2 regions of the Anaerotruncus sp. 1XD42-93 genome follow, and region 2 is predicted to be linked to the other one. Evidence: predicted binding sites of a transcription regulator. Region 2 holds the regulator's gene; the other holds the start of a gene.
What was found. Region 2 encodes Rex, which represses fermentation and respiration genes when NADH is low (regulators of the CRP and FNR family bind a similar motif). Its sites were predicted from a motif close to ATTGTTAANNNNTTAACAAT; they were not measured.
Positions count from the first base shown of each region.

Region 1: D5269_RS02470 (phosphoenolpyruvate carboxykinase (GTP)) is a predicted target of Rex. The motif match lies at 2,197-2,216, and genes of this name have one in related genera.

Region 1 covers NZ_QZEG01000004.1:939-12,772, reverse strand. The annotation lists gene D5269_RS02475 (hypothetical protein) at 1-48, opposite strand, end outside; gene D5269_RS18845 (hypothetical protein) at 180-308, opposite strand; gene D5269_RS02470 (phosphoenolpyruvate carboxykinase (GTP)) at 309-2,075, opposite strand; gene tsaD (tRNA (adenosine(37)-N6)-threonylcarbamoyltransferase complex transferase subunit TsaD) at 2,943-3,956, opposite strand; gene D5269_RS02460 (aspartate kinase) at 4,426-5,631, opposite strand; gene thrB (homoserine kinase) at 5,762-6,664, opposite strand; gene D5269_RS02450 (homoserine dehydrogenase) at 6,661-7,905, opposite strand; gene D5269_RS02445 (ACT domain-containing protein) at 7,923-8,354, opposite strand; gene ytvI (sporulation integral membrane protein YtvI) at 8,610-9,671, shown strand; gene D5269_RS02435 (YbjQ family protein) at 9,856-10,167, shown strand; gene D5269_RS02430 (hypothetical protein) at 10,326-11,105, shown strand; gene D5269_RS02425 (FumA C-terminus/TtdB family hydratase beta subunit) at 11,086-11,643, shown strand; gene D5269_RS02420 (NAD(P)-binding domain-containing protein) at 11,731-11,834, opposite strand, start outside.
Region 2 covers NZ_QZEG01000008.1:43,948-55,781, reverse strand. The annotation lists gene D5269_RS05090 (cytidyltransferase-related domain protein) at 1-4,166, opposite strand, end outside; gene D5269_RS05085 (magnesium transporter CorA family protein) at 4,432-5,367, opposite strand; gene D5269_RS05080 (FapA family protein) at 6,152-8,074, opposite strand; gene D5269_RS05075 (redox-sensing transcriptional repressor Rex) at 8,308-8,982, shown strand; gene rsmA (16S rRNA (adenine(1518)-N(6)/adenine(1519)-N(6))-dimethyltransferase RsmA) at 9,038-9,886, opposite strand; gene D5269_RS05065 (dCMP deaminase family protein) at 10,086-10,577, shown strand; tRNA gene D5269_RS05060 (tRNA-Val) at 10,772-10,847, opposite strand; gene ruvC (crossover junction endodeoxyribonuclease RuvC) at 11,730-11,834, shown strand, end outside.

The sequences.
Region 1 (11,834 bases), on a different contig from region 2:
CCCCTGCCGGCTGGTACTTTCTCCAATCTTTACTTTTTGGATATGCATAAGGATTGTCCCCTTTCTCAAAGAGGCGCCCCATGAGCTGCCGGCTGACATCTGTGCCGCCAGGCAGCGGGCCCCTGTAGATTTTCCCAACAGTCAAAACAGGCGGCCGCAACAGCGGCCGCCTGTTCCATTCAATGCTGGCGCGGATTGAGAACCAATACTGCCATAACCCCGTAGACCACCGAAATCGCCGCTGCCGCAGCAACCAGCGCAATCGCAGTGACCCCGCGCCACGGGTTTGCACGATACACCCGCATCATTTATTTGTTCAGGTTGGCTTCCAGATTTGCCAACTCAGCCTCGAGCTCCTTGGGCAGCTTGTCGCCAAACTTCGCGTAGAACTCGTGGATGCCCTTTGCTTCCTCTTTCCAGAGGTCTTTGTCGACATTCAGCAGGCCCTTGAGGGTATCGAGATCAATGTCAAGCCCTTCGGTGTCGATATCCTCCGGCTTCGGCTCGTAGCCGATCGGGGTCTCCACTGCATCGGCCTTGCCTTCGCAGCGGTCAACGATCCAGTTGAGCACACGCATGTTGTCGCCAAATCCCGGCCAGATGAAGTGACCCTCATCATCGGTGCGGAACCAGTTGACGTTAAAGATCTTCGGCGCTTTGTCACCCAGTTTTTTACCCATCTCGAGCCAGTGTGCAAAATAGTCGCCCATATGGTAGCCGCAGAACGGCAGCATTGCCATCGGGTCGCGGCGGACAACGCCGACCGCACCAGCCGCGGCAGCGGTGGTCTCGGAAGCCATTGTCGAGCCTACAAACACACCATGCTGCCAGTCACGGGACTGGTAGACCAGCGGAGCGGTCTTGGCGCGGCGTCCGCCGAAGATGATCGCGGAAACCGGCACGCCCTGCGGATTTGCAAACTCAGAGGAGATGCAGGGGCAGTTGACCGCCGGTGCGGTGAAACGGGAGTTGGGATGCGCACCCTTGGAACCATCGGTGCAATCCCACTTGTTGCCCATCCAGTCGACCGCGTTCTTAGGCGGATTCTTGTCCAGACCCTCCCACCAGACCGTGTTGTCGTCCAGATTGTGAACCACGTTGGTGAAAATGGTGTTCTTTCTGGTGGACTCAAGCGCGTTCGGATTGGACTTGACGTTGGTACCCGGTGCAACACCGAAGAAACCGTTCTCGGGGTTGATCGCCCAGAGGCGCCCGTCCGGACCGATCCGCAGCCATGCGATGTCATCGCCGACTGTCCAGACCTTGTATCCTGCTTCGAGGAACTTCTTGGGCGGAATCAGCATCGCCAGGTTGGTCTTGCCGCACGCGGACGGGAACGCTGCACAGACATATTTGATCTCGCCCTGCGGATTCTCAAGGCCGAGGATCAGCATATGCTCTGCCATCCAGCCTTCCATCTTCGCCTGATAGGAAGCAATGCGCAGCGCAAAGCACTTTTTGCCGAGCAGGACGTTGCCGCCGTAGCCCGAGTTGATCGACCAGATCGCGTTGTCCTCGGGGAAGTGGACGATATACCGGTTCTCCTCCTCGAGTTTCGCCTTGGAGTGCAGGCCGCGGACAAAATCGTTGGACTCATCGCCCAGCTGATCAAAAGCGGCCTGTCCCATACGGGTCATGATGTCCATGTTCAGAACGACATAGGTAGAGTCGGTCAGCTCAACGCCGACTTTGGAGAACGGGGAACCGATCGGACCCATGCAGTAGGGGATGACATACATGGTGCGGCCCTGCATACAGCCGTCATACAGCTTTTTGAGCTTTTCATACATGACCTGCGGGTCTTCCCAGTTGTTGGTCGGGCCTGCATCCTCTTTGTTTCTGGAGCAGATATAGGTTCTGCCTTCAACACGCGCGACATCGTTGACCGCAGTGCGGTGCAGCAGGCATCCCGGGAGTTTCTCCTCGTTGAGCTCCTCCATCTCCCCGATCGAGATCGAAAGGTCACGCAGCTCTTTGAGCTGCTCCTCGCTGCCGTCAATCCAGACCACCTTGTCAGGTTTGACAAGCGCTTTCATTTCCTCAATCCAGTTGAGGACATTTTTGTTGTTTGTCATTTCCGGTTCTCCTCTCGTTGTATTAAAATAGCAACTTGAAACAGTAAAACAATCGGCGGGAAAATGAACTCTTCCCACAGCTACCATTATAGTTCACCGCTGTAAAAATTGCAATGGTATTTTTGTTAAATTTTCTACAATAGAACAGCACTTTTTTGGAGCCTCCTGCAAATCGCGGCCGGAAGCCGGTTCCTAGCCGTAGCGGCAGGCTTTCCTGCTCAGGCGCGGGGCAGTGAGGCAACGGAAGTTTGGGTTCCAGCCCAAACTTCCGGGGCGCAAGCGCCCTTCTTCGGGGGACTTCTCGGACCTGCGGGTCCGAAGCGCGGCATCCGCCGCGACGCCCCCTCAGTTTGCCTTACGGGCGAGGGGTCAGTGACCCCTCCCCGCAGGCCCCACCCCGATGGGGCAAAGTGCGCTTTTTATCTATTCTTTATCCAGAAGTTTCGTCCACCTTTTCAAAGGTGGCGGGGTCGAGGGGCAGTGAGGCAACGGAAGTTTGGGTTCCAGCCCAAACTTCCGGGGCGCAAGCGCCCTTCTTCGGGGGACTTCTCGGACCTGCGGGTCCGAAGCGCGGCATCCGCCGCGACGCCCCCTCAGTTTGCCTTACGGGCGAGGGGTCAGTGACCCCTCCCCGCAGGCCCCACCCCGATGGGGCAAAGTGCGCTTTTTATCTATTCTTTATCCAGAAGTTTCGTCCACCTTTTCAAAGGTGGCGGGGTCGAGGGGCAGAGCCCCCGACGCCGCGTGCACGCGGCGGAACACTTATCCTATGAAGCGCTTTTTTCGGGTGAATTGCCGCGATGCGGCAAGAGGGGGCTTTTTGCAAGAGAAAAAGCCCCCCTGCACAAATAAATACGGAACAGGTTCTTAGAACACAGTGTCGATCCCCTTGGACGCGGACGCATTGAGGTCCAGGCCCGCCGGGGAATAAACCAGCTGCTCATAATACGCCTGCGCACCGATCATCGCAGCGTTGTCCCCGCAAAGCTCGAGCGGCGGCAGATAGAGGGCATATCCATGCCTAGCACACATCTCCCCGAGCCTGCCGCGCAGCCCGCTGTTGGCGGAAACACCGCCCGCTGCGACAATGGTGGTATATCCATACGCCTGCGCAGCCCGCTCCAAATGGTCCACAAGAACCTCGCAGGCCGCCCGCTGGAAGCAAGCCGCGAGCGCGTTCCTATCCACAGTTTCCCCTTTCTGGGACGCGTTATGCAGCAGATTGATGACAGCCGTTTTCAGCCCGGAAAAACTGAAGTCATACTCCGACCCCTCCACGCGCGGGCGGGGCAAACGGTATTTGCTGTCGTCCCCCAGCGGCGCGGCGCGGTCGATGTAAACCCCGCCCGGATAGGGAAATCCCATCGCACGCGCGGCTTTGTCGAACGCCTCACCCGCCGCGTCATCCCGGGTGCGCCCGATAATCCGGAAATCGGTGTAATCCCGCACCTCGACAATATGGCTGTGCCCGCCCGACGCCACCAGGCAGAGAAAGGGCGGTTCCAGGTCCGGGTGCGCCAGATAGTTTGCGGCAATGTGGCCACGGATATGGTGCACCGGGATCAGCGGTTTTCCGGAAGCCATCGAAAGCCCCTTGGCGTAATTCACCCCGACGAGCAGCGCGCCGATCAGCCCGGGGGCCGCAGTCACCGCGATCTTGTCCACCTCGCTAAGGGTGCAGCCAGCCTGGTCCAGCGCCGCCTGCACCACCTGCACAATCTGTTCGGTATGGCGGCGGGACGCGATCTCGGGCACGACCCCGCCATATTTCTGATGTTCGGCCACCTGCGAATAGATCACCGAAGAAAGCGTCCGTCTGCCGTCCTCGACGACTGCCGCCGCGGTTTCATCGCAGGAACTTTCTATCGCAAGAATTTTCATCAAGTTTCTTTCATTCCTAACTTTTGGAGGTTTGACACCCCTTCTTAATCCTGACAGCTTCTGCACAATCCATAGGTGCTTTCAAAACAGAAAAGGCTTTTGCAGTCCGAAGGGCGGCAAAAGCCCGAAAAACTGCCGCAGCGGCGTGCAGAAGCCGGCCAGAGCAGCGCTTCCCAGGAGCAAACTTCCGCCGCATCTCACGCTAAGAGCCGCCTGCGGCGGCTGCGCTCGAAAGGCGGCTCTTCGTGTGGCGTAAAAGCGGGCGGGGGTTGGCTGTGATCTTTTGTACCAGCCCGAATTTTTAGAACCTGTATTCATAAATTCAGAGGATACCGGATGGGCGAGGGAGTTTGCTGCCCTGCAAGGCGAAAAAATGCAGGCAATCCTTTGTGTATTGCAGGATTTTTCAACGCGGCAGGACGGCGAAAGACCCGCCCAGACGGTGTCAAATGGTTGTAAATACGGGTTCTTATAGTTCGAAAGCGTCGTGGATCGCGTTGACCGCCTTATCCGCATCGCTGAGTTTGACCAGCACCGAAATCTTGATCTCGCTGGTGGAGATCATCTGGATGTTGACGTTTGCTTCGGCGAGCGCCTCGAACATCTTGGACGCGACGCCCGGGTTGGACTGCATTCCCGCGCCGACGATCGAGACCTTGGAGATGTTGTCGTCGCAGATGACCCCCTTTCCGCCGCACCGTTCGTTGATCTCCTCCATCAGCTCCATTGCGAGCTGCTTGCTCGAACGCGGCACAGTGAAGCTGATGTCCTTGGTATCGTCCCGGCCGATTGACTGGAGGATGATGTCCACATTCACCTTTTTGGCGGCGAGCCGGGAGAAGATTTTAAATGCAATGCCCGGCTGGTCGGGCACACCCACGATCGAAATGCGCGCCACATCGTTATCCCTTGCGACGCCGCGAATCAACATTTTTTCCACTTTGACAACCTCCTTAATTTTGGTGCCGGGATTCTGCGTCAGGCTCGAAAGCACCTCCAGATTGACGCCGTACTTCTTCGCCATCTCGACCGAGCGGTTATGTAACACACCCGCGCCGAGCGAGGCAAGCTCAAGCATCTCGTCATAGGTGATCTCATCCATCTTGTGCGCGCCCGGCACCAGCCGCGGGTCTGCGGTGTAAACGCCGTCCACATCAGTATAGATCTGGCAAAGGTCGGCGTGGAGCGCCGCAGCCAGCGCAACCGCGCTCGTGTCCGAGCCGCCCCGGCCCAGCGTGGTGATGTCGTCATACCGGTTGATCCCCTGGAAACCCGCTACGATTACGATGTTGCGTTTGGAAAGCTCGTTGTCGATCCGCTCCTTGTTGATCCGGCGGATGCGGGACGAGCCGTGGGTCGAGTCGGTCAGGAAACCTGCCTGCCAGCCGGTCAGTGATTTCACCGGGAAGCCCATCCGCTCGATCGCCATGGCGAGCAGGGACATCGAAATCTGTTCCCCGGTCGAGAGCAGAACATCCATCTCCCGCTTGGAGGGGTTGGGATTGATCTCCCCGGCCTTTGCGATCAGGTCATCGGTGGTGTCTCCCTGTGCGGAAACCACCACCACCACGTTGTTTCCCTTTTGATAGGTGTCTGTGACGATCTTCGCCACATTAAAGACGCGCTGTGCGTCCTTGACAGATGTTCCCCCGAACTTCTGTACCACCAGATTCATCTTCATTCCTCCCGAAAGCGTGCCGGCCCGCATCAGACCGGCCGCTGGTTTTTAGAAGCTGTACCATTCGCCAAAGCGCGCGGAATGGTACCAGCCCCTTAGCAGTCAAACCATTGGAAAAGCCTCTGTATTATTCCGTTTCAACAACGGTTCCTATGTTGTCTATTGATAATGTATGCACCTGCCATCCATCCAGTCCCAAACCGGGGAGGTGCCGGGAAATGCAGCCCCCGAAATCGGGAAGCGCAGCGTCCACGATCGCCATGATCGTCGAGCCGGCCCCGCTGATAAACGCAGCATACGCGCCCAGGCTGTAACACAGCTCCATCACTTCGGCGCCGCCCCGGATCAGGCCGAGCCGGTAGGGCTGGTGCAGGCGGTCATCCGCCGCAACCCGCAGGTTCCGGTAGTTGCCGCTGTAAAGCGACACCGACATCAGCGCTGCCCGCGAGAGGTTGAACACCCCGTCCTGCCGGGAGACCGCATCGGGCAGGACCGACCGCGCCAGCGAAGTTTTCAGCTCGAAGTCGGGCACGATCGCCACAAAATGCAGATTTCCGCGGATCTCCTGCTTGACATAATAGACCCTGCCCCGGTCGATCACCGCAGTGACCAGGCCGCCGGTCAGCGCAGGGGTGGAGTTGTCCGGGTGCCCCTCGATTCCTGCGGCGAGGTTAATCAGTTCGTCGTCCGAAACCGGATTGCCCATCAGATGGTTGGCACCCTTCAGGCCGCCGATCACGCAGGCGGACGAGCTGCCCAGCCCGCGTGCAAACGGGATATTGTTGATCTGCCCGATCTTCAGCCCCCGGAACGGGACCCCGCAGACTTCATACAGGTGTTTCGCGGAGGCATAGACCAGGTTGTCCTCCCCGCGCGGCACTGGCGTGGAATCCAGAGAAACGATCTCGCAGCCGTCGAATTCCTCCATGGTAAGATGGTTATAAAGGTTGACTGCAAGCCCGATCGAATCGAAGCCCGGGCCGATATTCGCGCTGGTTGCCGGGATGCGGATTCTGATTGGGCGGCTCAATAGTCGAGCACCCGGACCTTGCCCAGCAGTTCTACATCCATCGCCGCGAGCTTAGTGATGGACGTATTGATCTCCTGTTCCGGACGCGCCGAAACGATACAGGCAAACTCGTCCGCAGGCTGGCCCTCCCGGCGCAGTTCCTGTACCTCTCCGAACAGCTTTTTCAGCGCTTCAGGCAGCTTGACCGTTTCCGACCGGCAGCGCAGATACATTGCGGTGACGTTCTCGCCCGGATCGGCGACATTGCCGCCCTCGGACGGTTTCCATTGCAGCGACGGGCTGGTCCCTGGCGCCTTTGCGCATTCGATGATGTCCCCGACCACAGCCGAAGCGGTCGGCAGCTTGCCCGCGCCCTTGCCGTAGAACACCACATCGCCGGTCGCATCGCCGCGCACCAGGATGCCGTTGAATACGTCATCCACCGTCCCGAGCTGGCTCTCGTGGTGGATGAACGCAGGGGAAACCATCGCGGTGATCTTCCTGCCCTCACCGTTCCAGCGGGCGCGCCCGATCAGCTTGATGACACTGCCGCAGGACGCTGCATAGGCAACATCCTCAAGGGTGATCTGGGTGATCCCCTCGGTACTGACATCCTTCGGATAGATGTGTTCCCCGAACGAAAGCGCCGCAAGGATGCAGATTTTGCGGCAGGCGTCATGGCCCTCGACATCTGCGGCTGGGTTGCGTTCGGCATAGCCGAGCTGCTGCGCGAGTGCGAGGGCATCCTCGAACCGCATGCTCTCGCGGATCATCTTGGTGAGGATGAAGTTGGTAGTGCCGTTGAGGATACCGGCGATCTCGTCGATCCGGTTGGCCGCGAGGCACATATGCAGCGGGCGGATGATCGGGATACCGCCGCCCACGCTCGCCTCAAACAGATAGTTGACCTTGTTTTCCCGCGCGAGCGCGAGCAGCTCCGCGCCCTTCTGCGCAACCAGCTCCTTGTTGGAGGTTACGACACTCTTGCCGTGTGAAAGGCAGGCTTTGGTGAAGCTGTAGGCCGGTTCCAGGCCGCCGATCACCTCGGCAACTACCTTGATGCTCTCGTCGTTGACGATTGTTTCAAAATCCTTGACAAACAGGTCCGCGTGCGGGCTGTCCGGGAACTCCCGCACGTCGAGGATATATTTCAGGCCGAGCTCCTGTCCCGCTTTCCGCTGGAGGTTCTCCCGGTTTTTGAAAAAGACCTCCACTACGCCGGAACCAACCGTCCCATACCCCAAAACAGCAATATTCATCATCCTGCTTACCCCTTTCTTTATCCGATTGATTTGGCTTCCACGATGCCGTCGATCGCGGCGAACAGGTCGAGAAGCTGTTCCCGCGAGCCTTCCCGCGTGCACACCGAAACGGTGACAGCCGCTACCCCATCGACCGGCAGGTTCTGGTTGAGGGTGACGATGTTCGCCCCCGCCCGGTAGAACTCCCCAAGCAGCACCGAAAGCACCCCGGGCCGATCCTCCAGCGTGAGCGAAAAGGTCAGGATATTCCCGCTCTCCCGCTGGTCATACGGCCGGACTGCATCCTTATATTTATAGAACGCGCTGCGGGAGATCCCCGCAAGCTGTGCCGCATGGGAGGCATTTTTCGCTTTCCCCTGCGCCAGATAGCGCTTGGCCTGCACCACCTTGAGGAACACCTCCGGCAGGGCCTGGGCATCCACCAGCAAAAACTCCCGGTTTTCCAGCATCTTGTCCGCCTCCTGCACACTTTTGTATTGCTATCAGATACAGTTTATCATAACCATCCTTTGCTGTAAAGTATCAGGTTCCCCCATCTTTGTAGAAAAATCCAGCAAAGACTGTTTATTTTCGACAAATCCCTTTTTGCTACCCCAGCTTTTCTGCCAATATCATGCATCTTTCTCCTGCCGGTTATATCGGTATCTGATCTTCGCATACTATAAAAAGAAAAAAGCGTTTTGGGAATACGGAGGTGGGATCAGATGCGCAGCGACGAACAGTGGAACACGATCACCGCCGCCCTCTATTGGGCGGTCATCGGCGGGCTTTGCTGGTTCTGTATCCGGTATGTCTTTTTCTGGCTGCTGCCCTTCCTGTTCGGCGCGGCAATCGCGACGCTGCTGCGCCCTGCGGCGCTCCGCCTCTCCGCACGCACCCATCTGGGCGAAAAAGCTTCGTCCGCACTGGTGCTGACCTTCTTCTACCTTGCCGCCGCAGGGGCGCTTGTGCTCTTTTTCACCATCCTGCTCGCCCAGCTCTACGAGCTGCTTGCCCGCCTGCCCGCCCTCTATGCCGAATGTATCTCCCCTCTGTTTGCCCGGTTTAACGAGTGGTTCTACGGGATCGCGGGGCGGCTGTTCCGGGACGCGAGCGGTGGGTTGGAGCAGTTCTCCGAAGCGGTCGCCTCGGCAGTGCAGCAGGCGGCGGTGGATGGATCGGCCCACCTGGTCGGTTGGGCCGCAGGGCTGGCGGCACAGCTTCCTATGCTCCTGCTCGCCGCAGTGTTCACCATTGTGATCTCGATGCTCACTGCCGCAAACTACCATCAGGTGGGGCGGTTCCTGCGCTCCCTGATGCCCCGTTCCGACCGGATGGACTGTTTGCAGGAATTCCTGCGTGAAACGGTCTGGCAGTATCTGCGCGCCTACACGATCATTATGGCGATCACCTTTGTCCAGCTTGCCATTGGGCTATGGCTGCTCCGGTTTGATTATGTCCTGCCGGTTGCCGCAGTCATCACCCTGCTTGACCTGCTCCCACTGATCGGCAGCGGCACCGTCCTTGTCCCATGGGGGATCGTCCTGCTGGCTGGCGGGGATGCAGCGGGCGGCGCGGGGCTGCTGCTTCTGTTTGGGATCATCGCAGTGGTACGCAATATCGTGGAACCCAAGGTGGTCGGCGCGCAGATCGGCCTGCATCCGATCGCCACGATCACCGCGATGTATGCGGGGCTGCAAATCGCCGGGGTGGCCGGCATGTTCGCTGCACCGGTCTTTATCCTGCTTGCCCGCCGTCTAAGGGAGGAGCGCAGAACATCTGCGTAAAGGTTGACAACATCTTGCAGCACAGTCTATAATGTAAAAAATGCAAATACGCAGAATCTGGTTTATCGTCAAAAGTTCTACACGATTTTTTTGCTCCGGCCCAAGGGCCGCCGCAGGGGACTTTTGACAAAGGAAAAGGCCCCTCGGGCAAATTTTTGAAAACAATAAATGGAGGTACAGCAGGATGTTACTGGTTACAACCGAAACGATCGCAGGAAAAGAGCTCGAACCGCTGGGGTTGGTGAAAGGCAGCACCATCCAGTCGAAAAACATCGGGCGGGACATCACACAGGGGCTGAAAACCCTCGTAGGTGGTGAACTGAAATCTTACACCGACATGATGAACCAGGCGCGCCAGATCGCTACCAACCGGATGATTGAGGAAGCGCAGGCGCTGGGAGCGGATGCCATCGTGGGCGTGCGCTATACCTCATCCTCGATCCTACAGGGGGCGGCGGAGGTCATGGCCTACGGGACCGCAGCCAAATACCAATAATGACAGATGCCGGGGATTTTCCTCCGGCATCTGCGCCTGTCGCAAGAAATTTCCGGAAATCCCGCATCATCCGCAAATTTTCCTTTGTATTTCCCGACGAAAATGTTATAATATCTTAGAATCTATTTCATATCCCAAGATAGAAAGGATGTTTCAGGATGCCAGAACCCGGATTTTTCAAGACCGCGACGTTTGGCGGCTTTGACAAAAAATCGGTGCTCTATTACATAGATACGCTGAACGAAAATTTTCAAAATACAGAAAAAGAATATCAGGAGAAGCTGGAGGGCTTTGGAAAAGCGCAGGAATCCCAGCTCGCGCATATTCGCAGCCTGGAGGCGCAGCTCGCCGAACAGAACGCCAAGCTTGAGACGGTCGCCGCCCAGCTGGAGCAGGAACGGGAGGTCGCAAGGCAGGCGCAGGAGCAGATTTCCCAGTTGGAAGCGCAGAACCGCACGCTCGAAAAGCAGCTTTCAGACGGGGCGCGTGAGATCGAGATTCAGCTTGAGCGCAACCGCCAGCTGCAATTCCGGGCCGAAAGCCTGGACTACAAGAGCAAAAAATACGATGAAATCTCCAACCAGATCGGGGATACCATCATCGAGGCCCGCCAGAATGCGGACCATATCGTCGCCGCCGCCCATACGCAGGCACAGGAGATCGCCATGGCCGCCCAGCAGCGGATGAACAGCTTTTACTCCGAACTGGGCAGCTTTAAGGGGGATGCCTCCCGCCTGCGCAAATCCATCGAAGAGATCCTCTTTGTGCTCAACGACCGGATTGATGTGATGCAGGAGGTAGTCGGGCAGGTGGAAAAGCGGTTTTCCCCGGAGGAGCTTTCGCTCATCTATACACAGGAAGAACCGCAGCCGTTTGAAACGCCTGCGGACCAGGCTGGCTATCTTGGAGGGAATACAGATGCAAACATGGAACATTGACGCCAAAGACCTCGCAGTCCGGGCGCCCGAGCTGCGCACCGGGGACCGTGTACTCCTTTCCGGCGTGATCTATACCGCGCGGGACGCTGCCCATAAGCGGCTCATGGCATCCATCCATGAGGGCGGGACACTCCCATTCCCGCTCGAGGGATCAGCTATCTATTTCGCAGGTCCGACCCCTGCTCCAGAAGGGATGGCGATTGGCTCCTGCGGCCCAACCACCTCGAGCCGGATGGATCCGTTTACCCCCAAGCTGATGGACCTTGGGCTGACCGCTACGATCGGCAAAGGGGAGCGCTCCCCCGCGGTTTATGACGCGATTGTCCGCAACAAAGGGGTTTATCTCTGCTCGATCGGTGGCGCTGGCGCCCTTGCTGCACTTTGTATCAAAGCCTGTGAGGTGATCGCTTACGACGATCTCGGCTGCGAATCGATCAAACGGCTGCGGGTGGAAGCATTCCCGTTAATCGTCGCCGCAGACTCTACCGGAACCAATCTCTTCGATTCCGGACGTGCTGCCTATCGTATCGGCGCATAGCGGCTGCAAAAATGCATCTATTTTTCTATATTCAGGAAATCCAAAAAAGAAAATCCCCCGCACATTCCGGCTCCGGATGTGCGGGGGTTATTCATTGTCCTTGAGGGTTTCTGCCCGCTGGCGCATCTGGCTGACCATATCGGTATCTGCGGCGAGCAGCTCACGAGGGAACACCGGGCTTCCTCCACCTA
Region 2 (11,834 bases):
TTCGTGACCGTATTTGGCACTACCGTACCGCGCAGAATCTTGCCGAACGGCACACACATATTCTTTCCGAGCCTGCGGGGGAAGGTCTGGGTATTTGAAACCCCGTTGAGTGCGGTAATCTTGTCGACCATCCGGTGGTGGATCATGTCCGCCGAGAGGGAGAGCACCAGACTGCCCGGTTGAATCTGGGTGGTGGCGAGCTGGAGCCGGTAGTGCGCGGCCTTGATGGCGTCCAGCACCCGCCGGTTGGAGCGGAACGGCTCTTTGATGGTGGTTTCAAGGTTCTGGATCAGGACAAGCGGCGCACGCATATCGACCACATAAAGTGGGCTTGGCGCCTTGTCCGAACATGGTGCACAGACAAATCCCTGCCGTTCGAGCATCTCATGGATGAACGAAGGCGAACCGCTTCCGTAGGAGGAAAAGACCGCATAAGTGCAGCCCTCCGCAAGCGAGGTTGCGAGCGCCTCGGTGAGCAGGAGCTGGGGCAGGTCGTAGGCAGTTTCGGTAATCTGGGTATAGATGCCGGTGAGCAGCAGAATCTTCCCAGAGGCGCGGCGGCGGACATAATCCGCGTAATCATCGCGGTGCAAGGAGAAAAACAGATCGGAACTGGTGATCTGCCGCAGGCTGGCATACCCGATGATCTGCCTGCGCTTGCCGAGATGCCGGAGCAGGATCAAGGTATCCCCATTCTCTGAGATGCTCTGGCAGATATGCTCAACCCCTGCCCGGTCGGCCAGAACCGAGCGCTCCAGTTCGGCCAGCAGTTCGGGCTGTGGCTCATCCTCTCGCTGGAACAGAATCTCATCGGTATGGATCACCGGCTTATACTGCGGTTCACGCAGATAGAGGCTGTTCTGGTAGATGAACTCCTGTACTGCCGGGTCGATCAGGTTGGAGATGTCGCGGTTGAGGTCGATGTTTTCACGGATACGGGTCGAACTGATGTCCTCCAGATGGGGCGGCAGGGTCAGCTCGACCACCTTGCCGGTGATGAGCGAGAGCGCCGCGCGGTCATGCTCTCCCTCGTCGCCCTCCTCGCCGCTGATCCGCCGGAACACGATATGGTTCATCGAATGGATCGAATCCGCAGACGGAGCCGCACGATAGGAGGAGGCGTTGCGCACCACGTCGCTGCCGACCACAATATAAAGCTCCTTGCTGGGGAACATCCCGCGCAGGCGGCGCAGGTCAGCGGGGTTGGCGATGTTGACCGGCACATCATCCGGGAACAGCTGGACATGCAGCTCGTCGGCAACCGACATGCTGACAATCTGCCGCCGGATCAGGTGGGGCTGGGTCTTTTTGGACCAGGAAAACTCGTCTATCGCGAGGTAGACCTCGAACCCGAGGTCGCGGATCGCCCGCACGATTCCCTTATGTGAGAGGGTGAACGGGTCGAAGGTCCCGGGGAAGAAGGCGACTTTCTGCCGCTGCTCGAAGTGAAAGCTGCCGTAGTCGATCCGGTGGAGTGCAATAAACCGGTAGATGTGAGAAAGGGCGGCTGCACGATAGAAGAATGCCAGACCGCCGCCCGGGTTCTCGGTAATCAGAAAGACCAGCTTTTTATAGCAGTGGGAGAACAGGTTGGTTTTTTCCTCGGGGGAAAGGTTGGATGTGCCGAAGATCGACTTGCCGATGACCAGCAGCGCTTCCTGACGCACCGACTCACGATAGTTGGCAAGCCCGTCGAGCAGCAGTCCAAGTAAGTGCTGGCGGCGTGCTTCGAAGGTATGCTCGCTCTGTACAAACCGCTCCTGATAAACCGGGTAGTGCTCGAGCAGGACGCCCAGCGTATTGAGCGAGACCGCAACAATCCAGTCGTTCGAGCTGCCGAGCAGTTCCTCCAGCCGGACGATCAGTTCATCCAGCTCCTTAGGATGCAGATAGAGCGCCAGTTCGCCCAGATAGTTGGGGATGTACTTCGAGAACTCGTATTCGCCGACCTCCAGCCCCTTGGCAAGCTCGACCGCGATCTCGTTGCGCTGGTCGAGCGAGAGCAGCGGCATGACCCGGAGCAGCGCGGAGCCGGCGTCATGCCGGACAACCACCCATTCACTGACTTTGATCAGGTTGGAAAGGTGGGTCGCAATGTGCAGGATATGTTCCCGCTGTCCGTGGGTGAGCTGGTCGAGCAGCACCTCGATGTTGATCGACTTGATAATCCAGGGGGTGGCCGCCTTGAGGTTGTCCAGATAGATGTCACTGAACACATCCTGGCTGTAAAGGACCTCCTCCTGCATACTGGTGCCGAGGCCGAGGCTTTGCAGGGCCTTATACTGCAAAAACAGCATCGGTATATTCTGCTGGCAGTCCAGCCCGCTGATCATCTCCCCGAGCATTCCTATGCAGGGATGTTCCCGGTCGAGCGCCGACGCAAGCTGGGTGAGGAACCGCATTGCCGCAGAGGCCAGGCGGATTTCCCCATCCAGCTTGAGGAAATAGCCTGCAAATGCGATCAGCCGTTCGATCAGTTCCGGGCTGCAAAGGGTATGCGGAAGATAAAGCATGGTATCGAGCAGCGCAAAGGCGGACCCGTCATCGTACCGCTCCGGATTGTTGTAATACCGGGTAAACCGCCCCAGAAAGACCGGTGCGTCATCCTCCCGGCAGGTGTCCAGCGCGGACCCGACAATAATCTTGACCGTATAGCCGATCCGGCTTTTTTGCTGGGCAGTGATCTTGTGGTCGGGGAAGATCAGCATTTCAAGGTATTTTTCCCAGAGGCTGAATGGGGTCTGTTCCGTGGGGTCGATCACTGCATCCTTGGGAAGCTCCTTTCGATACCCCATCCGGAACTGTGCGATAATCATGCCCATCAGCCCTGCGGCCTGACGCCGGATATCCCCCTCGCGGTGCATGAGCAGTTCGTACAGGAAGGAGAGCGCCTGCGTTTTCTGGTGAGGGCTGAGATAGGTGGAATACTCTTCGAAGATATCCAGATAGGCGCGCAGGCGTTCCCAGTTTTTCTCGCTGCGGGCCGCTTCGAGGATGTTGCCAAACTGACGGTTGCTGCTCAGGTTGTGCATCAGGCCCAGGTTGTGCTCAACCGAAAGCAGTACCAGCTTGTCGATCGTCTCGTCCGCATCCATCAGCGAGACGTTTTTCTGGGGAGGCGGCGAGAGCGGCCGGCCGGCTAGGTCAAAGTCCACCCCCAGCTGGCGCAGATAGTTTTCAAAGTCGTGCAGCTTGTCATAGACAAACCGATAACGGCGGCGCTTGGCCTCGTCCACATTGTCCAGTTTGTCCAGAATTACCTGGAAGGAAGCATCCAGATCATAGATCGTCGTGATCTCCCGGCCTTCGCTGTCCCGGCTCTGCTTGACCCGGAAGTCTGCATAGATCAGCGCCAGAGATTCGGCCGACAGGTTTTCGATCTCGAGGTCCCAGGTCGAATGGTTGGCGGCGATATGGCCGATCGTGGGGATGTCATGCGCAAGGAACCAGCGGTCGGTGTAATAGTAGTGCAGATAGGGTACCCGCTCCCCCGGCTTGCAGCCAAATTTCCCGAGATCGTGCCCCGCAGCAGCGCCCGAGACCAGTGCAAGGTCTACCGGTATGCCCGCCTCATGCAGCCCATAGGCAACTGTCATGGCGACATGGTGCACCCCGACCACATGTTCCATCAGGCAGAACGGGGTCACCTCCCGGGCGATCCGCAGAAGCTCATAGACATACTCCTCCCGGAAGATTTTCAACAGGCGCCGGTAATCCTGTGCATGGTCGCATCCGGTGAGATCCTCCTCGGGGACAAACCGGAAATCGTACAGACAGTCAAACGGCAGGGCCTGTTTTTCGTAGGCAAAAAGCACCTGCAAAAGCTGAAGCAGGAAGCGGGCGCCGTCGTTGTGTTTTTTGGCACGCGCAGCAAATTCCGCATCCGGAAACATCAGGTTGCGGGCAAACAGGAAGGTAAACTCGAGCCATCCTTCCTCCGGCTCCGGGGAGAGCCGGTTCAGCAGATCGACAACAAGGCTGGCAACCTTCCCGCAGTTCAAGCGTTCCTGGATCGGCAGAATCTGTCCCAGCAGGGTGGGCCAGTCGGCATCGTGCATTAGGGCGGTCATCGCCTTTTTGGTTATCGAGAGCCGCTGCAGGAACTCGCGTCCACACATCGCCTGGGAAAGATCGAGCGCTGCCTGTCGGATCAATTTCTTGGACATAGGGTTTCCTCCATCTCCTTACCGGGCCTGGGGGATGCCCGGCAAAATTTCAGTTGATCTTACAGTCATATTATGCACCCATTTACAAGGTTTGGCAAGGGATTTGCAGGGCAGAATTGCCGCTTTGAAGGATTTTTTCCCATCCTCGAATCCTGCCAGCCGTTTTGCTGCCTGGAAAGCAGCAGCCCCTGCGTTGGGGGTGGCCCGCGGCAGAGGCTGTGCCGGAAATTTCATCCGGCGTTGCTTTCTATCCTGATTTTGATGTTCAGTGGAACATGTCCTTTTTCATCAGCACGAGCGTCACGATCGCGCTGGCGATGAGCGCAATTACAATCGGGAACCACCAGACCGCCAATGGGAGTCCGGTTACATTCATGCCGTAAAAGCTGAACACGATATTCGGGATCGCCATAACAATCGTGATACAGGTCAGCACCTTCATCACAATGTTCAGGTTGTTTGAGATAACCGACGCGAACGCATCCATTGTCCCGGAGAGGATGTTGGAATAGATGTTCCCCATTTCGATTGCCTGTTTGATCTCGATCAGGACATCCTCGAGCAGGTCCTCATCCTCCTCATAGAGCTTAATGATCCGCCCGCGCAGAATCTTTTCAAGGGTGATCTCATCTGCTTTCAGCGAGGTGGAGAAATAAACCAGCGATTTTTCCAGCCCCAGAAGCTGGATCAGCTCCTTGTTTTTCATCGACTGGTGCAGCCGCTGCTCGGTAGTCGATGAAATTTTGTCAATCTGCTTGAGGTAGATCAGGAACCGCTGGGAAATCCGCAGCAGGGTCAGCAGCAGAAACCGCGTTTTCAGCGAGGTTTGCAGCCCTTTCACCCGTCCGGCCGCAAGATCAAGGATGGTCATATTCTCATGCAGGCAGACGGTGATTACATATTCCTGTGTGATGATAATACCCATTGGAAGTGTCGTATAAAGGATCGTCTTGTTCTCATCCGCCTGCTCCTCCGCAGACGGATAGTCAACGATCACGAGGGTCTGTCCCTCCTCGCTCTCGATACGGGAGCTTTCTTCCTCATCGAGCGCGGCACGCACGAAATCCGGCTCGACTCCGAGGTCTCCGGTCAGAAACGCGATTTCCCCTTCGGTCGGGCTGACCGCAGAGATCCAGCACCCCGTTTCCGGAGCGTCAATCCGCAGAACGCGGTTGTCTATTGTCTTGTAAAAATTCAGCATCGCAAACCCCTTTCTTCAAGGGGCAGCTCCCTCGGCGGCAGTTCCCCTTGACACTCGGTCCTGTTCTTTTTGCAGCCTGCTACTGTGGCCGTTTCCTGGGTCAGGGTTCAAAACTGTACACCTCCTGCTGTTTTGACCGGGACGGGAACAGGTTATGCCCGCGCACCGCCCTGGCCATCGTTTTGGTATCATAGCTGTTTTGCAGCTATGATGCCACAATTGCGAAGCGATGTGGTATCATTGGCCATCAGGACGGGAGCAGGCTGTGCCTGCGTATCGTCCTGGCCATCGTTTTGGTATCATAGCTGTTTTGCAGCTATGATGCCACAATTGCGAAGCAATGTGGTATCATTGGCCATCAGGACGGGAGCAGGCTATGCCTGCGTATCGCCCTGGCCATCGTTTTGGTATCATAGCTGTTTTGCAGCTATGATGCCACAATTGCGAAGCGATGTGGTATCATTGGCCATCAGGACGGGAGCAGGCTGTGCCTGCGTATCGTCCTGGCCATCGTTTTGGTATCATAGCTGTTTTGCAGCTATGATGCCACAATTGCGAAGCGATGTGGTATCATTGGCCATCAGGACGGGAGCAGGCTGTGCCTGCGTATCGTCCTGGCCATCGTTTTGGTATAATAGCTGTTTTGCAGCTATTATACCACAGAAATCCGCGATTGCAAACGGATTTTGCTCAAAAACCAACAATCAGGCGGCTAACATACATTAACCGCCTGATTTAGCCGATTTTGCAGAAAAACCCACTGTTTTCAGCCCTTTTAGCCAGGTCAACAGGTGCCGATCACGACCTCGTCCTCCCAATAATAAATGTTGCATTTATAGTAGGTAGAGGTTACAACTATGCTTGCTGAACCGATCGAGATGCTGGTTCCTGAATAGAGCACATCGCAGCGGATCCTCCCTTTGTTCGAGTTGTGGATGATCTCGCAGACCTCCCCAAGCTCACTGAGCTTTTGCCGCTCCTTCATTTGCAGCAACGGCTTTTCCAGACGGAGCTTTCCCAGAATTCTGGTACGGTCCTCATCCAAAGATTTCTGGCGTTTGAGAAATTCGAGATCCTTCAGCACCTCCCGCAGCCGCTTCTGAATGTCTGCAACCTGCTGTTCCAGATCCCGCTGCTTTTCAACGATCTGAGGGGTGCTCCCAATCACAAATTTGGTGTACCGGTTAGAACCGTTGCCAATCAGTTTGGCCTCGACATTGCGGATGACCGCAAGCTGGCCTCCAATAATGGTGCCGCGCCCGGTAGTAACATGTAAACTCCCGCCGCATGAGACATTCGACCAGAGGATCGAACTGGCGTAGATGTCCCCGGCCGCGATTACCTCGCAGTTCTCGATGAAGTTGCTGCGGATATCTCCCTGCGCTTCCAGCCTGCCGGTCAGATTCCCGTTGATCCCTTTGCCGAGCGTGATGTTTTTTTTGGCATAAATCTGCGCGCTCTCAACCATCCCGCGCACCTCAACCGAGCCGGTGGAACGGATGACCAGCCCTTCACAGACATCTCCATAGATCAGGATGTCCCCTGAATGTTCGAGGTTGCCCATTGAGTAATCAACATCCCCATTGATGACCAACAGTGTTTTGACCAAAAAATGGTTATTCTCGAAGGTGAGATAGCCATCAATCGCCGAGACGAGCATGGAACCGTCGGATGAGACCTGCGTATTCGGGATTTTGGGCATCATAACCGGTTTCGCGGTCTTCCCGCGCACCGGGCCTCCCTGCACATTGATCCCCATCTGCATCTCTACCGGGGGGATCGCCCGGAAAAGCGGCGTCCCCTTTACAACGCGGGTAATCTGGTTGATGCTATGGTAGACGTTCTGTTCCTCATCGGCTTCCTCTTCGAGCTTGACCGTCATCTCCCGGCAGTTTTCCAGCCTGCCGTCGATTCCGTCAACCGGAGGCTGGCCTTTCGCGATCGGAAGCAGTTTGAAATACATCCGCTTGGATACTGCCTGAAGGATGAGGTCACGGTTGATTCCAAAGTTGACGCCCATGCTTTCCAACCGCGCATCGACCGCATCTACGGTCATTTCCATCCCACCGTTGAGCGGAGGGAATGCAAACATCCAGACGGTCATGACATCCTTGGACAGCCAGAAATAAAGCAGGGCATTTTTATTGGATTCCCCTTCGTCGAGCTGTTTATGCGCCCGGCGTACCTGTGCAGCCTGCTGAAGCTCGGTCATCATATGGTCCCGCTCATTCTCTTTCGAGCTTTCCGGAAGGCGATCGGATTGTCCGGCTTCTTCCGATGCGGCATCCCCTTCGCTGCCTTCTGGACTTTCGGATTGTTCCGCAGGCTCGATCTCGGAAAACGGGTCATATGTCTGCCCTTGTATTCTATAGGTCAGCACCCACTGCTGCCAGAGGTCCAGAATGCCATCCCCGGTACTGTCCTCCAGCCATGCAGTTTGTTTCGCATCGCTGATGACCGAAGCCTGCTGCGCGAATGTGGGTTCGGAGGCGTCCTCCTCGTCCGGCTCGTCTTCGCCGGACTTTTCCGCTCCATCCCGCCCGGGTTTCGGCTTTCGCTTCTGCTGGCTCTTCAGCCAGAGGCGGTAGAGCAGGGTCTGTGTTTTGTCTCCGTCATTGGCGCTGGCCTGTTTGCGGCTTTCCTGCGTCTCCTGATCCTGTTCATCCAGTTCCGGCTCCAACACCTGAGTCTCTTTCTCCGGATCCATTCTTGCTTCACCTCCTATCCTCTATCCCTATTTTACTATATTTGAATCAGAATTACCATATCATGCATAAATTTTGGACAGAATTTTTTCGCTTATTTTTCTCATTTATCCCAAAAGCACACGGTTGCTTTTTATTTGACAATTCCCGTAACCTGTTATAATATTATCATATTGTACAGATTTTCTACAGGTTTTTACCTGCTATTTGATTTTTTAGTAAAGGTTGTGGTCTTATGCCAAAAAATGAAGGGGTTTCCCGCTCGGTGGTAAGACGTCTTCCCAGATATTACCGATTTTTGGGTGATCTTTTGAAAAAAGATGTGACCCGCATCTCTTCCCGTGAACTTGCGCAGCTCATGCAGCTCACCGCGTCGCAAATCCGGCAGGATTTGAACTGCTTTGGCGGATTCGGTCAGCAGGGATACGGTTATAATGTAGCGGCGCTCCATAAGGAGATCGCCAACATCATGGGGCTGAACAAGCTGAACGGCACAATCCTGCTGGGCGCGGGCAACCTTGGGCGCACAATCGCAAAGCATATGCATTTCGAATCGAGTGGGTTCCGGCTCGAAGGGATATTTGACGTCAACCCCCAGATCATCGGGCAGGCGCTCAATGGGCTGGTGGTTCAGGATGTAGCCGGGCTTTCCGCTTTTTGCGAAGCCCACCGCCCGCGCGCTGCAATCCTGTGCATCCCCAAAGAGGTCGCCTATGACTGCGCAAAAGAACTGATGGCGCTGGGCGTCAACTGTTTCTGGAATTTCTCCCATTACGACCTGACCCTCAACTTTGAAGGGGCAGTGGTGGAGAATGTCCACCTCGGGGACAGCCTAATGACACTCTGCTACCAGATCAATGCCTATTACGCGGATGAGGAAGCATCCGGCCTATCCGGAAAAGCAAAATAGCCCCTTTCCCGCTGGCCGGAAGCTGCGGGTTTGCATCCATCGCCGGAAATCCTGCTCAAAGAAGACTGCGCGCGATCGACGCGAACTGCTCCAGATCAAGCTGTTCTGCCCGCGCGCTGGATGGGACCCCTGCCCGTATGAGCAGGCTGTCCGCCTCGGCCTTGGGAATGCCAAGCCCGCCCGAAAGGCAGTTCAGCAGTGTTTTTCTGCGCATAGAGAACGCTGCTCTGACCACCCGGAAAAATGCTTCGGGTGGTGCGTCCACCGCCGGGTTGGGCAGCACATCCAGCCGGATCACTGCCGAATCCACATCAGGAGCGGGCAGGAACGAACCGCGGGACACCTGGAACAGCAGCTTTGGCTCGCTGTAGTACCGCACTGCAATACTGACTGCACCGACCTCCCGCGTGCCGGGCCGGGCGCAAAGCCGCTGGGCCGCCTCTTTCTGCACCATAACGGTGATCGACCGGATGGGAAGCCGCTGTTCAAGCAGGCGCATGATAACCGGAGAGGTGATGTAGTAGGGAAGGTTGGCGCAGACCGCCACTTGCATCCCTGCAAATTTTTCGGCAATCAGGGCGGAAAGGTCGACCTGCATCACATCAGCGTTGACGATCTCAATGTTGTCATAGCCGGCAAGGGTCTCGTCCAGCACTGGCAGCAGCCGGGTATCGATCTCGACGCAGACCACCTTATCCGCCCGTTTGGCCAGCTCGGCGGTAAGCACCCCGATTCCTGCGCCAATCTCAAGCATCCCGACTCCGGGGCCGGCTCCGCCCAGTTCGGCCATCCGCGGGCAGACCGCCGGGTTGATCAGGAAGTTCTGTCCCAGTGATTTGGAAAAGGTAAACCCGTGTCGGGACAGCACATCCCGGATCACGCCGATGTTGGAAAGCTGCTCCATAAAACTCCTCTGTCGCAGCATCTGCTGCGGCTTCTTGTAAAATTCACCAAGATTGGCTGGTTCTATTATAATGCATCCAGGACAAAGTCGCAAGCCTTGTCCGGATACAGCGGCTTTGCGGAACGCAGGTCCTCTTGGAGCGGCCTTAAAACAGTCCGCTCCATTTTCAGAGATTGATAATATAAAGGAAGTGTTCTATATGACAAGACGTGATAAAGCAAACTATTATCTTGATATTGCCGAAACAGTGGCCGAGCGCGGCACCTGCCTGCGCCGCAATTTTGGGGCGATCATCGTAAAAAATGACCAGATCGTTTCGACTGGCTATGTCGGTGCACCCCGTGGGCGCGAAAACTGCTCTGATCTTGGTTATTGCACCCGTGAAAAGCTCAATATCCCGCGGGGGCAGCGGTATGAACTCTGCCGGTCGGTGCACGCCGAGATGAACGCGATCATCCACGCTTCCCGCGTGGATATGCTTGGAGCCACCCTTTATCTGGTCGGCAGGGAGGTCAGCGACGGCAGCTATGTCCAGAACGCCAGCCCCTGTTCGATGTGTGCACGCCTGATTATCAACGCGGGGATATCCACGGTGGTGGTGCGGGACACGCGGGACGCTTATCGAGTGTATGATGTCAACGAAGCGTGGGTGGAACAGGACGAGTCTCTCAGCGGCCTCTCCAATTATTGAGAGATGGAAAGTCAATGTCATTCCCGATCCACTTTATAAAAGCAGCGAGGTTGAACGGGAGGCGGCGCCCCGCCGCTGACCGGGTGGGGCGCTCCCTTAAAAGCGGTACAACAGACATCCATGCGTTGGCCCCATGCAGAGTTTTTTTAGACAACAAAAAAATGCCGCCCGGACTATTGCCCGAACAGCACCCCTGGTGGACGGTAACGGGTTCGAACCGCTGACCCCCTGCACGTCAAGCAGGTGCTCTACCAGCTGAGCTAACCGTCCTTATTTTTTGTATCTGTCTCGCTGACGACGTTTGTTATTATATAACACTTGTCCGGAAAAATCAAGAGGAAAATACAAAAAATTTTAAAAAAATTTTATAGATCGGAAAAGTGCCCCGGGAAAAGGGCACTTTTTATGCAAATCTGTCAAATATTGCCCTGTGAATCCCGGCAAAATGGAGAAGAAAAGGGTTGTTCAACCAAAGCGGAATATGATATAATAGCTGCGAACCAGCTATTATATCATTACTTATGGCCAGAACGATCCGCGGGCAGTCGCCCGCTTCCGTTCGGATGGCCGATTCAGCCAAACCGCTCCGCGGATGTGGCTGAATAGCTGCGAACCAGCTATTCTATCATGGCTATGGCCAGAACGATCCGCGGGCAGTCGCCCGCTTCCGTTCGGATGGCCGATTCAGCCAAACCGCTCCGCGGATGTGGCTGAATAGCTGCGAACCAGCTATTATATCATTACTTATGGCCAGAACGATCCGCGGGCAGTCGCCCGCTTCCGTTCGGATGGCCGATTCAGCCAAACCGCTCCGCGGATGTGGCTGAATAGCTGCGAACCAGCTATTCTATCATGGCTATGGCCAGAACGATCCGCGGGCAGCCGTCCGCTTCCGTTCCAATGTCCGATTTAGCCAAATTGATCCTCGGCTGCGGCACAATGGCGATCGTATCCGAGAACTTTTGAAGCATTAGGGCTTGTCTGAAATCAGGGAAATGGATGGACGCTCTATAATAAAGTGAGCAGCTGCAAGAAAAAAGCGTGGGAACACATTATGTAATGTATCTCGGGTATTTCTGACGCAGCAAACAGTATTTTCGATTGGGAGAATACTGTGATTTCGATTTTTCAGACAGCTCCCAGGAGGAAACTATGGTCATCCTTGGAATTGACCCCGGCTATGCGATCGTAGGATATGGAGTGGTGCGCTATCTGCGCGGCCGGTTTTCTCCGGTGCGGTTCGGGGCGATCACCACG